DNA from 3 places in the Viridibacillus sp. FSL R5-0888 genome. Region 3 is predicted to be linked to each of the others. Evidence: riboswitches for the same ligand, from Rfam matches in the RefSeq annotation. Region 3 holds a riboswitch; each other region holds the start of a gene.
The links. A riboswitch is a leader RNA that binds a small molecule or an ion and turns the genes downstream of it on or off. The one in region 3 is predicted to bind cobalamin.

Region 1 (4,675 bases), 1.6 Mb from region 3:
TGCATTTTCATCTTGTTCTGACCATGTCGAAAACCAACTATTTTGATGTGGGTAGCGACCTAAGGCTACCGTCTCACGTACTGAATGCGAAAAGGCATGGGCATGAAGCTGTGGTAAAACAGCCATTTTGCGCGCAAATTCCTTCGGTGAGAAATGTTTTATATTTTGTTCTTCGATAAGTACTTGACCAGTTGTTGATGGCAGGATACCACTAATCACTTTTAATAATGTGGATTTGCCGCTACCATTTGGTCCTAAAACGCCAAGAATTTCGCCTTTTTTCACTGTAAACGAAACATCTTGTACTATTGGCCTGGTGGCATCATAGCCACCAGTAATATTTTCTACAGTAAGCATACTTACGCACCTTTCGTTCTTCTTTGTCGGAAAAAGATATATGAAAATACTGGCGCCCCAATAAGTGCAGTAATGACACCGATTGGTAACTCTGTTGGGGAAATTATCGTACGAGCAAATAAATCACAAACAATTAGTAATGATGCTCCATTTAAAAACGATAAAGGCAGCAAGTGACGATGATCTGCCCCAAATAAAAGTCGTGTCATATGCGGTACAACAAGTCCCACAAAGCCAATTGTTCCAGACACTGCAACTGCAGCACCTGTTAACATAGATCCGCCTATTAATATCAGAATTTTACTTTTCTTCACGTCAACGCCAAGATACTTGGCACGCTCTTCTCCAAATAACATCGCATTTAATTCACGACGGTTTAACCATAATAAAAATGAACCGATGAGTACAAAAGGCCACACCATCTTGACATATGGCCATCCACGCATTGAAACGCTCCCCATCAGCCACCCAATGATTTGCCTTAACTCATCACCTGTTAACGCAATTAACAATGAAATTAATGCACCTAAAAATGAACTAACGATAATCCCTGTTAAAATCAGCGTTTCCATTTTCATAGTTCGATCAACTAATCGTGCAAAAGCCATTACACCCATCATCGCCAATAAGGCCCCTAGCATGCTGAAGGCTGGTAATGTGTATATACCAAAAATAGGGGTCGAAATGCCGAAAAAGAGCGTCACCACAGCACCTACCGAGGCACCAGATGACACTCCTAACGTATACGGATCGGCGAGAGGATTTTTCAGCAATCCTTGGAAAGCAGCGCCCGCAATGGCCAGTGAGGCTCCTACTAACCCTGCAAGCACAACACGCGGCATGCGTATTTTCCACAATATATTCGTCGCTGTTGGATCCGCTGCCGTATTCCATAACGTACTAATTGGTACTTTTACAGAACCAATTGATACACCTAGCCAAATGCTAACAATTAAAATCACAAAGGCTATGGTGTACCCTAAAATGGTTTTCCTCACTCAAAAGCCTCTGGATATACTGCTTTTGCAATGACCTCTAATCCTTCAGCAAGACGAGGACCTGTACGGCTTGTTAAGTTCGCATCAACTTGAACAACTGCATCATTTTTAACAGCTGTGATACTATCAAATCCTTGGCGTTTTTTCACCTTCTCGACAATATTTTTCACATGGTTGTATTTCACAATAATTGTATCTGGATTACGTTTCACAATTTCCTCAGAGTCAATTTGGAACCAGCCTGTTTGATCTGCTGTGACGTTTTTAATATTAGCTAGATCAAACATTTCTTGCATAAATGTATCTTTACCCGCAGTGTAAATATTAGGTTCGTCTGTTGTTTCGACGAATGCTGATTTTTGTTTTACATCTTTCACTTTAACTTGTACTTCTTTTACTTTTGCTTTCATATCATCAGTAATCTTCTTAGCCTCATCTGCTTTACCTGTAATGTGGCCTATTTGTTCAATTGTTTTATACGTTTCATCAAAATTCTCAGCATTTTTTACAACGAAAACTTTCAATCCTGCATCACGTAATTGTTGGAGACCTGCTTCAGAAGTACCTAAAAGTGTTTCGTGTGCAAAAACAACTTCTGGATTTAAGCTAATAATTTTCTCGGCGTTAAATTCCATCCCACCGATTTTTTCTTTTTTCGTTGCCGCTTTAGGATAATCATCATTATCCGATACAGCAATAATTTCTTTTTCTAATCCTAACGCGAAAAGAATTTCTGTGTTACTTGGTACCAATGTAATAATGCTCTTTGGTGCTTCTGTAAATTTCACATCATTGCCAAGTGCATCAGTCTCTGTTAATGGATACCCTGCTACCTGTTGCTCTGTCGCTGATTCACTATTTTCCTTTTTCTTCGTATCTTCCGTTTGGCCACAGCCTACTAATACGCCTAGTGCTAAAACAAACACTAAACAAAATTGCCATATTTTCTTCATTTACATTTCCTCCTTGTTCATAAAAAAATCTCTCGTTTTACGACGAGAGATACGATGACAGTGAATATATACATAGCTGTACTAAAATGCACTTTTACTGACACCATTTCTATCCGCGTAGTTCTAATTGGTGGTCTCCATGTTGGTAGGTCTCCTGGCTCGTGATCACAGCTTGCCGTGCCTTCCCAAAGTGTTATACTTTAGTGACAAATTACGACTTACTCACACATACAGTGGCGGGACCGCGTCGGATTTACACCGACTTCCCTTTTCTCTTTACTGAATCAAAGTAAAGAACCATCATGTTTCACAATATACAATTGTTATTACATCGTGTTCAATTATACAGAAAATTAAATACTTGTCCAAGATGTTACTAGGCTTGGTGGAACTATTAGCAATAACACATTGTGACATGAATCGATGAAGTCTAGCTATTTTATCTTTAACTAGCGCAATTTTTTTCTTTCATTTGTTCTTTATAAAAACCAAAAGACTATTCCACACTTATTCAGTGAGAAATAGTCTTTTTATAAGTACCTCTTAGATTCACAAGCTTATTCAACCTCAGTAGCTAAAAGGGTATTTCTGTCATTACATTTTCTCAGGTGCTGATACGCCAATAAGTTTTAGTGCGTTGGCGATTGTAGTACGAACTGCTGTAATTAGAGATAAACGTGCTTCTGAGCGATCTTTGTTATCAGCATCTAATACTTTTTCAGCATTGTAGAAGCTGTGGAAAGTTGCTGCTAGTTCTTGAATGTAGTTAGTAATACGGTGTGGTGTGCGATTCTTCGCAGCATCCGCAACAACTTGTGGGAAGTCCCCTACTTTTTTCAAGACATCAATTTCTTTCTCTGCATTAAGAAGATTTAAATGTTCTTTAGATGCTGCTAATCCTTGTTCTTTTGCTTGGCGCAAGATTGAAGAAATACGAGCATGTGCATATTGTGCATAGTAAACAGGGTTTTCATTTGATTGCTTAACAGCTAGGTCAAGGTCAAAGTCCATATGTGAATCACCTGCACGCATTGCAAAGTTATAACGTACTGCGTCTAAGCCAACTTCTTCAACAAGTTCGCGTAAAGTAACCGCGTTACCTGTACGTTTACTCATTTTCACTTTTTCGCCGTCTTTCATTAAGTTCACCATTTGAATGATTTCAACTTCTAATGTGTCACGATCATAACCAAGTGCTTCGATTGCTGCTTTCATACGCGGGATATAGCCATGGTGGTCAGCTCCCCAAATGTTGATAAGTTTAGTGAATCCACGTTGAATTTTATCTTCATGGTATGAAATATCTGGTGTTAAATATGTGTAAGAGCCATCATTTTTTATAAGTACGCGATCTTTATCGTCGCCAAATGTTGTCGAGCGGAACCAAGTAGCGCCTTCTTCTTCAAATACATGACCATTCGCACGAAGTTTTTCTAGAGCCGTTTCAACTTTACCTGATTTATAAAGTGATGTCTCAGAATACCAAACGTCAAAGTCTACACGGAAGTTTGCTAAGTCTTTTTGTAATTTACCAAGCTCTAATTTCAAGCCATGCTCACGGAAAAATTCAAAGCGTCCTTCATCTGATTTACTTAGAATCGAATCACCAAACTCAGCAGCTAATTTACCTGCGATATCGATAATATCTTGACCATGATAACCGTCTTCAGGCATAGAAGCATCTAAGCCTAACGATTGTTTGTAGCGAGCTTCTAAAGATGCTGCTAAATTATTGATTTGATTACCTGCATCATTGATGTAGTATTCACGTGAGACATCATATCCTGCAAAGTCTAGAACGTTACATAATGAATCCCCTACAGATGCTCCTCGGGCATGTCCTAAATGAAGGTCACCAGTTGGGTTAGCTGATACAAATTCAACTTGTACTTTTTCATTAGCGCCAGCTTGTGAACGTCCATATTCTGTACCTTGCGCTAAAACAGTTGTGATTACTTCTGCCAAATAGTCTTTGCGTAGCACAATATTCATAAAACCAGGACCTGCGATGTCGATCTTCTCAATAGCAGTACCTGTAGTATCAAGGTTTTCAATAATAGATTCAGCGATTGCACGAGGTGGTTTTTTCGCTAATTTTGTAAGTTGCATAGCAATATTAGTTGCATAGTCGCCATTCGTCTTATCCTTTGGTGTTTCTAAGTGTATATTCAATGTTGATGTATCTTCTAAAAGACCTGCTTTTGATACTGCTGCAAGAAGCGCTTCTTTAATCGCGTGTTGCACTTGTTCTACTGCGTTCATTATTTTCCCTCCGAGTAATTAATTTCTAAAGTATAATCGCCTACTGATTGTCCACCAATGATTAAATCATAGTTTAAATAAAATCGTCCGCTCATTTTACTGTCA
Region 2 (4,675 bases), 500 kb from region 3:
CTTGTCGTAATTCTTCAGTATCTTCCATCGTGTCACCAGTCTTTACTCCTAGATCAACTTTAGTTCCTGGAGACGCAAAGTAAACCTTGTTTTGACCACGCTCAACAATACTCACAAAGATTTCATTATTGAATGCCATTTGTATGTAAGGTGTAGCTTGTTTTAAGACTTCTAATAAACTCAAACAAAAAACCTCTCTTCTATATACTAGTCATCTGATATAAGTGCTTTGTATCTACAATTATTTCGTGTATAGATAAAATTGACTATATTTATAATAGCGTATATTAGATATAGAGTAAATATTTCGATTATTCGAAAGGGGGAAATTGTGAAAAAATACTTAGTATCGACAAAAATTAAAGGGAGAAATGAGACTACTTCTAAAAAAATCTCAATTTCAATTCGTGTAACAAAAAAATCCTTTTATAAGTAAGTGTTAATACTGATAGAGTATTGAGCAATTAAAAAATAAAAAGGTCGTCTTTTAAGACAACCTTTTTATTTTGATTATCTTCTTTTTTTTAAATCAGTAGTCGGTTCATCTGTAGACTTAATCATGGTCTTACCAAGAGTCAATAAAGTAAGAAACATAACTCCAACACCAACTGCTAAATAAAACATCGTAAATACTTTACCCAGATTTGTAGTTGGTGTGAGCGAAGTATCTACACCACTCGGAATCAGACTGACAACACAAAAGTATATGGCATCAAGTATAGACCATCCTTCTACTTTTGTATAAAACATCGTTCCTGACAAAAGGATAAAAAATAAGGTTGTAAACAATGAAATAAATAACGGTTGCTTAAAAGCACGGATTAAAGCCTTTAAAAGACGTTTTGTAGTTAATATAAATGAAATCATACATTCTCTCTTTCTATTGCTATATGAAACTAGTATACAACAGATGGAATATATATGAACAGTTTTAAAGAGTAGGTCTAAGTATCTGCGAAAGGTTGAAAAATTAATAATATAAAACTATTTTTGGTCTTTGAGACCATAAATATTTGATAATATGATATAGTGATTAAAAATTGTAGTCTATACGATTCTTTTTTAATTGATATTAATAAAACGACTATATTTAATGTGGAACTCTCCGAAAAAACTATTGAGAGTGTTGCTTACATTGAAAATATACCGTTTTAAAAATTAGATTCGGAGGAATTAAGTTGAAGAAAATGCTAAAAAAACTAAGCGTCCTTTTCATGGCGATAATCTTTTTAGGCAGTTTAGCAAGTCCAATTTATGCTAAAGCAAGTACGCCAAAAACAAAAAAAGTAACACTAACTGAAAAGAGTAGATTGTTTACTAAGCAAGGCGGATATGGAAGAAAATCAACAGTAGCTGCAAAAAAGAAAGTAACGATTATAAAAACAACTAAAGATAAATGGATGCAAACAAAAGATAAAAAGTGGATAAAAGACGGTTTTACTGGTGATTATATCTATCTATCGAAAAAAACAACGACTTATAAAAAAGAAAAAGGATCGAAATCAGCAAAGAAACTTGCAGCTGGAATTTATAAAGTGAGTGTTGCAAATACAAATGGTTGGATCAAAGTCAAAAAAGGTAGCAAGACATACTGGATTAAATCTGGTAAATTTGTCGACAGTTACATTGATTTAGGAAATAAAAAAATGCAAGATCAAATAGTTACTATTTTAAATAAAGAACGTGCAAAAAAGAAACTGAAACCTTTAAAACAAGATCCTAAGCTTACAAAGCTAGCGATCATTCGTTCATTAGATATGGAGAAAAATCGCTATTTTAGTCATACAAGTCCAACTTATGGAAGCTGGTCTAACCTCCTGAAAGGGTCAGGTTATAACACATATGCATCAGGTGAGAATATTGCAGCAGGTTATTCTACTGCAACAAGCTTTATGAATGGTTGGATGAATTCCCCTGGTCACAGAGCAAATATACTATCACCTAATTATCAAAAAGTTGGAATAGGTATTGTTGTTTCAGGTAAAAACGCTCAATATCCAACATATGGAACTCAAATTTTTGCAAAATAGCTATAACCCCCCCTCTTGTCTAACCACATGAGGGGTTTTCTATTTGGAGAACTTCTTAACAATTTTCTCACTCTCAACCTCTTGTTTAGTGAATATTCAGTTATAATGAAATGAATATCTATAAAGGGGTTTTTGAAATGGTATTACATATGAAAGAGGTATGTTTGAAACGAGAAGGGCAATGGATTCTAGAAAATATTAATTGGCAAATAGAAAAAGGGGAGCATTGGGTATTGTACGGTTTAAATGGAGCCGGCAAATCAGCTTTGTTGAATATGCTATGTTCTTATTATTTTCCGACAAAGGGTGATTTAAAGGTAGTAGGAAGAACATTTGGGAAATCCGTTTTAGGAGAAGAGCTTAGAAGGAAGATTGGCCTCGTATCATCAGGACTTCAACAAAAATTAAATCCCAATGATAGTGCATTTGAAATCGTTCTTTCAGGTGCTTTTGCTTCGATTGGTCTATATGAAAAGCCAACACCGGTTATTCGGGAAAAGGCAATAAGTATATTGAAAAAACTAGGGAGTATTGAATACGCCGATCGTGATTATCAAACTTTATCGCAAGGAGAAAAGCAAAGAATATTGATTGGTCGTGCCTTAATGGATGATCCAGAGTTACTCATATTAGACGAGCCTGCTACTGGGTTTGACTTCATAGCTAGAGAACAATTGTTAAAAACAATTGGTGAAATTGCAGCTTTAGAAAGCGGACCAACAATAATCTATGTCACACATCATATTGAAGAAATTCTACCGGTTTTTCAGAAAACATTATTATTAAAAAAGGGCCAAGTATTTGCTTCTGGAAGTACAATCGATATGCTAACAAGTGAAAAGCTTTCTTCATTTTTCGATATTCCAGTAGAAGTTATTTGGTACAATAATCGTCCATTATTATCAAAGCGGGATTAAATGAACTTAAAAACTAACTGTTGAATTTAGTATTAGATACAACAGCTAGTTTTGTATTTTGAATAATAATTATTTAGACTGCTTTTCCAATAACATGATAATCTTATCCAATTTTTCATTTAGTTCGGTAGATTCATTCTTAGGAGTTGTATTTATAATGATTCTTCTAATAAATAGCATAAAAGAAATCGTACCTAATATCATTAAAGCAATGACAATAATTATTAGCATATCTCCAACATTAAACAATTCATCCCTCCTTCAACCATACATGCTTTTAAAAAGGATATTAATTCAATTTTAACATGTGTAACAGGAATTATGTGATTAACATATTAAAAGATTCATCGATAAATACAATTTTGAAATAAATACACATACGTTTCTTTCTTTATTTGTATAATTATTTGATGTGTTATGAGTAAAATATCAAAAACTAATCATAATGCGATAGATTAATTTCCAATATTATGATAAGTTTATATTAAGTGAATATTGTATGCCAGAATTAGATGTAGTACATACATAAAAGGGAATTCGGTGAAATGCCGAAGCTGTATCCGCAACTGTAAATGCTGATGAAATAAGGAAATACCACTGTTTTATACGGGAAGGTCCTTAAAGTAAATTGATGCATAAGCCAGGAGACCTATCTAATTCATAGCGTATATCTACTCTTCGGAATAAAGTGAGATTACGGCAAAACAATCTATATTAGACAATACTGTTGTCCTATATTTCTTTGTATTTATGCTATTTCTCTATGGAGAAATAGCTTTTTTCATTGTTAAGAACTTTTAATTTCCAACATTTAATATATGAGTAAGAGTTAAATAGTCGACTAGCATGAAAAAGCCGAATTCCGAATCCAACAAATCTAAATAAAATCGGAGGAATTCAAATGTTAAAACGTTCATCTAGTATGGTGTTAGCTTTTGTTATGCTACTATCACTATTATCGCCGTTTACAGCTCAAGCTGAAAATAATATGGTAGTAAACAATGAAGACCATACTTCTCAAACAACATCACCACAAGTAATCAAAGAAAAACTAGTGAACTCTTTAGAGAAGGCAAAACAATATTATATTATAAACAACCAAACTATTAGTTCTAGAGTAATCAGTTCCCACAGTGGCTACTGGTCATTATCCGCAATGTATGCACTAGGCATGGATATTAAAAACTACAAGTGGGCAGAGGGCTCAGAAGTTACTAGTGAACAATCTTATTGGATGAAACCAAAAGCGGCTACTTCAAGCACTTCAAATGAAGACGCAGGTACTATTATTGGTGCATATATTCTAGGATTAGATCCAACAAATCTTGGACAACGCAACATTGTTGAAGATTTACAAAACAAACAAAAGGCTGATGGTAGTTTTTTCACAGCATACGGTGAATCTTGGGCATCAATTGCGCTAGGCTTAGCAAATGCAGACTATGATAAAGCCAAACATTTAGAAGTAATTTTAAAGAAACAAAATAATTCAGGATTATTCTCTGGATTTGGTTCATCTGATGACTTAGATGTAACAGGTTGGAATTTAACTGCATTAACGTTATTAAATAATACTGATAAGTCCAATGAAACAATTAACGAGTCTATTAAAAAAGCAGTAGATGGTATTCATGCAAAATATCAAAAAGATGGTTTTGTAGATAATTCAAACTCAATGGCAAGTATTATTATGGGACTAGCTACAGCTGGAGAAGATTTAACAGCTGA
Region 3 (4,675 bases):
CTCTTGTTAGACCAACAAAGTAACCGATAAAACCAGCACCAATGGCTGCTTGAAGGCAGAATAATAGACTTTCGATTTCACCACTTGGTGGCTCCCAAATACTTGAGAACCAAGGCTCATACGAAGCATTAATTTCGCCAATGGCAGCTTCAGCTTCACCATCAGCTCCTCCAAATTCAGCCCCTTTTTGAATGAAAAGAGGGAAAATAGCAAGAATGACAACGATTGAGATTAGTATTAAATTCTTTTTCATCGTTGTTCAGCTCCTTTTGTGAAGACGCGAAGTGCTTTTAGCTCAGCTACGTTGTATTTTTTTAAGAAATTCATAATGACCACAGTTAAAATACCTTCAGAAATAGCTAAAGGAATTTGCGTTAAAGCAAAAATACTACTAAATTTAGTGAAAGAGGCAGAGATTCCACCGATTTCAGAAGGGAATGCAAGTGCTAATTGAATAGAAGTGACAAGGTAAGTACCAAGATCACCTAAAGTTGCAGCCAAAAATACAGCAAATGCAAAGGATAAACCTGCTTTAGAAGCCCCTTTGTAAACAGCGTAAGCAATTAGTGGACCAACGACTGCCATTGAAAATGCGTTAGCACCAAGTGTTGTTAAGCCACCATGAGCTAAAAGCAATGATTGGAATAAAAGAACAATAAAACCTACAATACTCATTGCAAATGGCCCAAATAATACAGTTCCTAAACCTACACCAGTAGGGTGAGAACAACTACCAGTTACAGATGGGATTTTAAGTGCGGATAAAACAAAAGCAAAAGCACCAGATAAGCCAAGCATCATTTTAGTATCTGGATTTTCCTTAATTGTTTTACGTATTGAACGGAATCCAATTATCAAAAATGGAATTGTTACTGCCCACCAGAAGATAGCCCATTCTACAGGTAAGAATCCCTCCATAATGTGCATGGCAAATGCTTGATTTGGAACAATCATGACAAATGCTAAAAAATAAATCATTTTCCAGTTAAATATTGATTTTAACTTATTCATATTATTCTCCCTTTTATTTATGTATTTTTACTAGATATACAGTTATATACAAATAACACCTCCTATGAAATACCTCTCTGGATAGGGCGTACAGCCAGTTTGCAAATAAAAAAGCACTTCTTTCATAGAAAGAAGTGCGTGAAGGAAAAGTCATCAAAAAATAAGACTTACTCACTTTCACACCCATCCTCGTAGGTTGAAACAGTTCCTCACTTTATGGCAGGTCTCCTGGCTTAGAATCCTCATTTTGCTACAGCCTTCCCGTCTATTGACAGTGACATAATGTAGCAAAACTCCTCAACACAGTGGCGGGACCGCGTCGGATTAACACCGACTTCCCTTTTAAGTTAAACGCTAATTTAACACCATAAAGTTTATTGAATTGTTTGATTTCAGAATATAGTGTATCATGAGAATTTTCTTTCTACTAGATTTTTTTATGGAATTTTCAAAAATATTGAAATTGAGTAGTAAGGTAGATATAACTGTTTTTAATAACTTTATATAGGTGTAAATGTAGAATTTAAATTATGTCAAGATAATATTCATAAAAAAATCTATTTGAATCTAGTAAAATTTAGTATATGATAGTTACAGATTTAGAATTTACTGAATAATACAATTGAATATCAAATTTAAAAGTGCCGACATGTTTGGTTTATTGAACATGTAGGATAATAGGGAAATCGGTTAGAATCCGATGCAGCCCCCGCTACTGTAACGCTGATGAAATGATAACACTCACTGGTAAAATACTGGGAAGAGATCAAAGTAAAGTGACGCGTAAGCCAGGAAACCTGCTTTTATAATTATGAACGATACTTTTCGGAGGGAAAGGTGAAGGCTACAGTGGACGATGCTTATTTATTTTGATGTGTTGTCTGAATAATCTAGTTTTTAAACCTTAATTCTTTGAATTAAGGTTTTTTTATTTACCAAAATAAATAACTAGTTGCCAATTTACCCTATTTCCATAGATTTTTCATAAAAAATGATGAACACAGTATGGGAGGATCACGATGACAACTTGGAATTTAGAAAGAATGAAAAGCCATTTGCTCATTTGTAATGGTAGTAGCTGTTTGAAAAAGGGCGGCGAAGAAGTAACGCTGGCAGTAAGGGATGAGATTGCTAGGCTTGGGGTTGACGAACAAATACATACAACTCGAACTCGCTGTAATGGACGTTGCAAAGATGCCTGTGTCGTTATTGCGTATCCACAAGGTACTTGGTATCAAGCAGAATCTCCTGAAATTGGCCGTCAAATTGTTCGCGAATGTATGGATCAGCAAGTTGCACCTCATGTCGTCTACCAAACATTAAATGGCAACATGACGAAAAACCCTACATCAGGAGCGATTAAAGGTATTTCGAAAAACAAATAGTTAGATGTAACGAAAAGGAGATGTTTGAATGTCGCAACTTGGCAAACTTTATGTAGTTGGTTTTGGTCCAGGAGATTTTAAACATATTACAACTAGGGCAGTTGAAGCACTGCAAGAAAGTGATTTTATTATCGGTTATAAAACGTACGTTGAACTCATTCAAGATCTAATTGATAGTAATACATCTGTCATCAGTACCGGTATGACTGAAGAAGTTTCTCGGGCTCAAGAAGCCGTAAGACAAGCTGAAAATGGTAAAAAAGTAGCGGTCATTTCAAGTGGTGACTCAGGTGTGTACGGTATGGCCGGACTAGTTTATGAAGTGTTAATAGAAAAGGGATGGACAGAAGCAACCGGTGTTGAAATTGAAGTTATTCCTGGCATTTCCGCTATTAACTCTTGTGCTTCTTTACTTGGCGCACCGGTCATGCATGATTCATGTACGATCAGCTTAAGTGACCACCTAACTCCATGGGATTTAATAGCAAAACGTGTGGAAGCTGCGGCAATGGCGGATTTTGTAATAGCTCTTTACAACCCACGGAGTGGTCGTCGTACACGACAAATTGTCGAAACGCAACGTATTTTATTACAGTATCGTTCACCTGAAACACCAGTAGGTTTAGTGAAAAGCGCTTATCGTGATCGACAAAATATCATCATCACTAATTTAAAAGATATGTTAAATCATGATATTGGTATGTTAACGACAGTTGTCATCGGTAATTCATCGACATTTTTGTATGATAATAAAATGATTACGCCTCGTGGTTACCAAAGAAAATACACATTGAATGCTGAAAAACAACCACTAAAACCACATCAACGTTTGAAAGAAGAGGCAGAACCGTGGGCAATGGACCAAGAAACCGGCATTCAGCGTAGTCAAATTATTGATAGTGCACCTGCTTTAGTAAGAGCTAAGCAACCGTCAGTTGTAAAAACAGAACCAAAACCTAAAATTGGCTCATTTGAAATGGCATTAGATGCATTAACTCGTGTAACGGGTCAGCAAGTGGAAACTCAAACTACTTTTGTACAGCAAGAAATGGAATCTATTTTCGAATTAGCCGTAAGCCCTGGGGTTGCAAATAAAAGGTTTACACCAAAACAAATGATGACATTAGCTGATGTAGTTGGAGATAAAGGCACTATGGAATATACACCAAACCATAATATTCTTTTGAAAATCCCAACAACAAAGCCAGATTTTATTACAGCTAGACTGCAAGATGCAAACTTTATTCTGTCACCAGTTGGTGATGTTGTCACAATAAAAGCATGTGATTTCTGTGATGGTGAGAAAACGGGCGGAATTCCTTATGCTGAGGAACTTCAAGAAAAACTTGGAGGTCTGAACATGCCTAAAGAATTTAATATCGGTTTTAATGGCTGTGGTATGGCATGTTATAAAGCTGTAATGGAAGACGTCGGAATCGTCTATCGAAAAGGTAAATTTGATCTTTTTGTAGGTGCGAAGCCAGTTGGTAGAACGGCTCACCCAGGACAACCAGTTGCAGAGGGCATTGAGCCAGAAAAGATTGTAGAAGTTGTCAGTAATATCGTTGAAGAATATCGTCAAAATGCACATCCGAACGAGCGCTTGTTCAAATACTTCAAACGTGTGAAGCGAATTCAAGGATTTAACTATCAAGATATGTCACCGAAAATTGAAATTGAACCTGCTCCTTGCGGGGATTAAAACTTAGGGGGAACTATATTTATGAAAGCTATATTATTCGTCGGGCATGGTAGTCGTTTAGCAAAGGGTAATGCAGAGGTTAATAAATTTGTAGAGCAATTAAAGCCAACATTAGATGGTCAATTACTAGTGGAATCTTGTTTTTTAGAATTTGCATCACCAAACATTGCACAAGGGATTGATAACTGTGTCGTTAAAGGTGCTACAGAAATCCATGTTATTCCGATTATTTTATTGCAAGCAGGACATTCGAAAATTCATATTCCAGCAGCGATTGATGAAGGTAAAGAAAAATATCCTACTGTACAAATTACATATGGTCGTCCACTAGGTGTACATGAATCCATTTTCTCAATTTTAAAAGAACGTTTAACAGATGCCGGTTTCAATCATGAAGCGGAAAATAAAGATACAGCTATTTTATTAATCGCACGTGGTGGTAGTGACCCAGATGCTAATAGCGACTTTTATAAAATTGCCCGTATGCTTTGGGAACAGTTAAATGTTCGTACAGTAGAATGTGCATTTATGGGTGTAACTTACCCAACAGTTGAGGAAGGTATTGAAAGATGTCAGC

Region 1: it holds a riboswitch for cobalamin, as region 3 does, so the genes downstream of both, MKY02_RS19285 (helical backbone metal receptor) here and MKY02_RS11525 (energy-coupling factor ABC transporter permease) in region 3, are expected to answer to the same signal.
Region 2: it holds a riboswitch for cobalamin, as region 3 does, so the genes downstream of both, MKY02_RS14060 (Ig-like domain-containing protein) here and MKY02_RS11525 (energy-coupling factor ABC transporter permease) in region 3, are expected to answer to the same signal.

What each region holds. Positions count from the first base shown of each region.
Region 1 is NZ_JBBPAU010000001.1:3,891,322-3,895,996, forward strand. Features, by position in the region: gene MKY02_RS19275 (adenosylcobinamide amidohydrolase) at 1-357, opposite strand, end outside; gene MKY02_RS19280 (FecCD family ABC transporter permease) at 360-1,343, opposite strand; gene MKY02_RS19285 (helical backbone metal receptor) at 1,352-2,308, opposite strand; cobalamin riboswitch at 2,436-2,625, opposite strand; gene argS (arginine--tRNA ligase) at 2,903-4,570, opposite strand; gene MKY02_RS19295 (DUF1934 domain-containing protein) at 4,570-4,675, opposite strand, start outside.
Region 2 is NZ_JBBPAU010000001.1:2,817,008-2,821,682, reverse strand. Features, by position in the region: gene MKY02_RS14085 (methyl-accepting chemotaxis protein) at 1-184, opposite strand, end outside; gene MKY02_RS14080 (potassium channel family protein) at 511-867, opposite strand; gene MKY02_RS14075 (CAP domain-containing protein) at 1,188-2,030, shown strand; gene MKY02_RS14070 (ABC transporter ATP-binding protein) at 2,168-2,947, shown strand; gene MKY02_RS14065 (DUF4083 family protein) at 3,017-3,196, opposite strand; cobalamin riboswitch at 3,441-3,619, shown strand; gene MKY02_RS14060 (Ig-like domain-containing protein) at 3,849-4,675, shown strand, end outside.
Region 3 is NZ_JBBPAU010000001.1:2,319,096-2,323,770, reverse strand. Features, by position in the region: gene MKY02_RS11530 (energy-coupling factor ABC transporter substrate-binding protein) at 1-253, opposite strand, end outside; gene MKY02_RS11525 (energy-coupling factor ABC transporter permease) at 250-1,011, opposite strand; cobalamin riboswitch at 1,213-1,396, opposite strand; cobalamin riboswitch at 1,641-1,830, shown strand; gene MKY02_RS11520 ((2Fe-2S) ferredoxin domain-containing protein) at 2,031-2,396, shown strand; gene cobJ (precorrin-3B C(17)-methyltransferase) at 2,425-4,098, shown strand; gene MKY02_RS11510 (sirohydrochlorin chelatase) at 4,120-4,675, shown strand, end outside.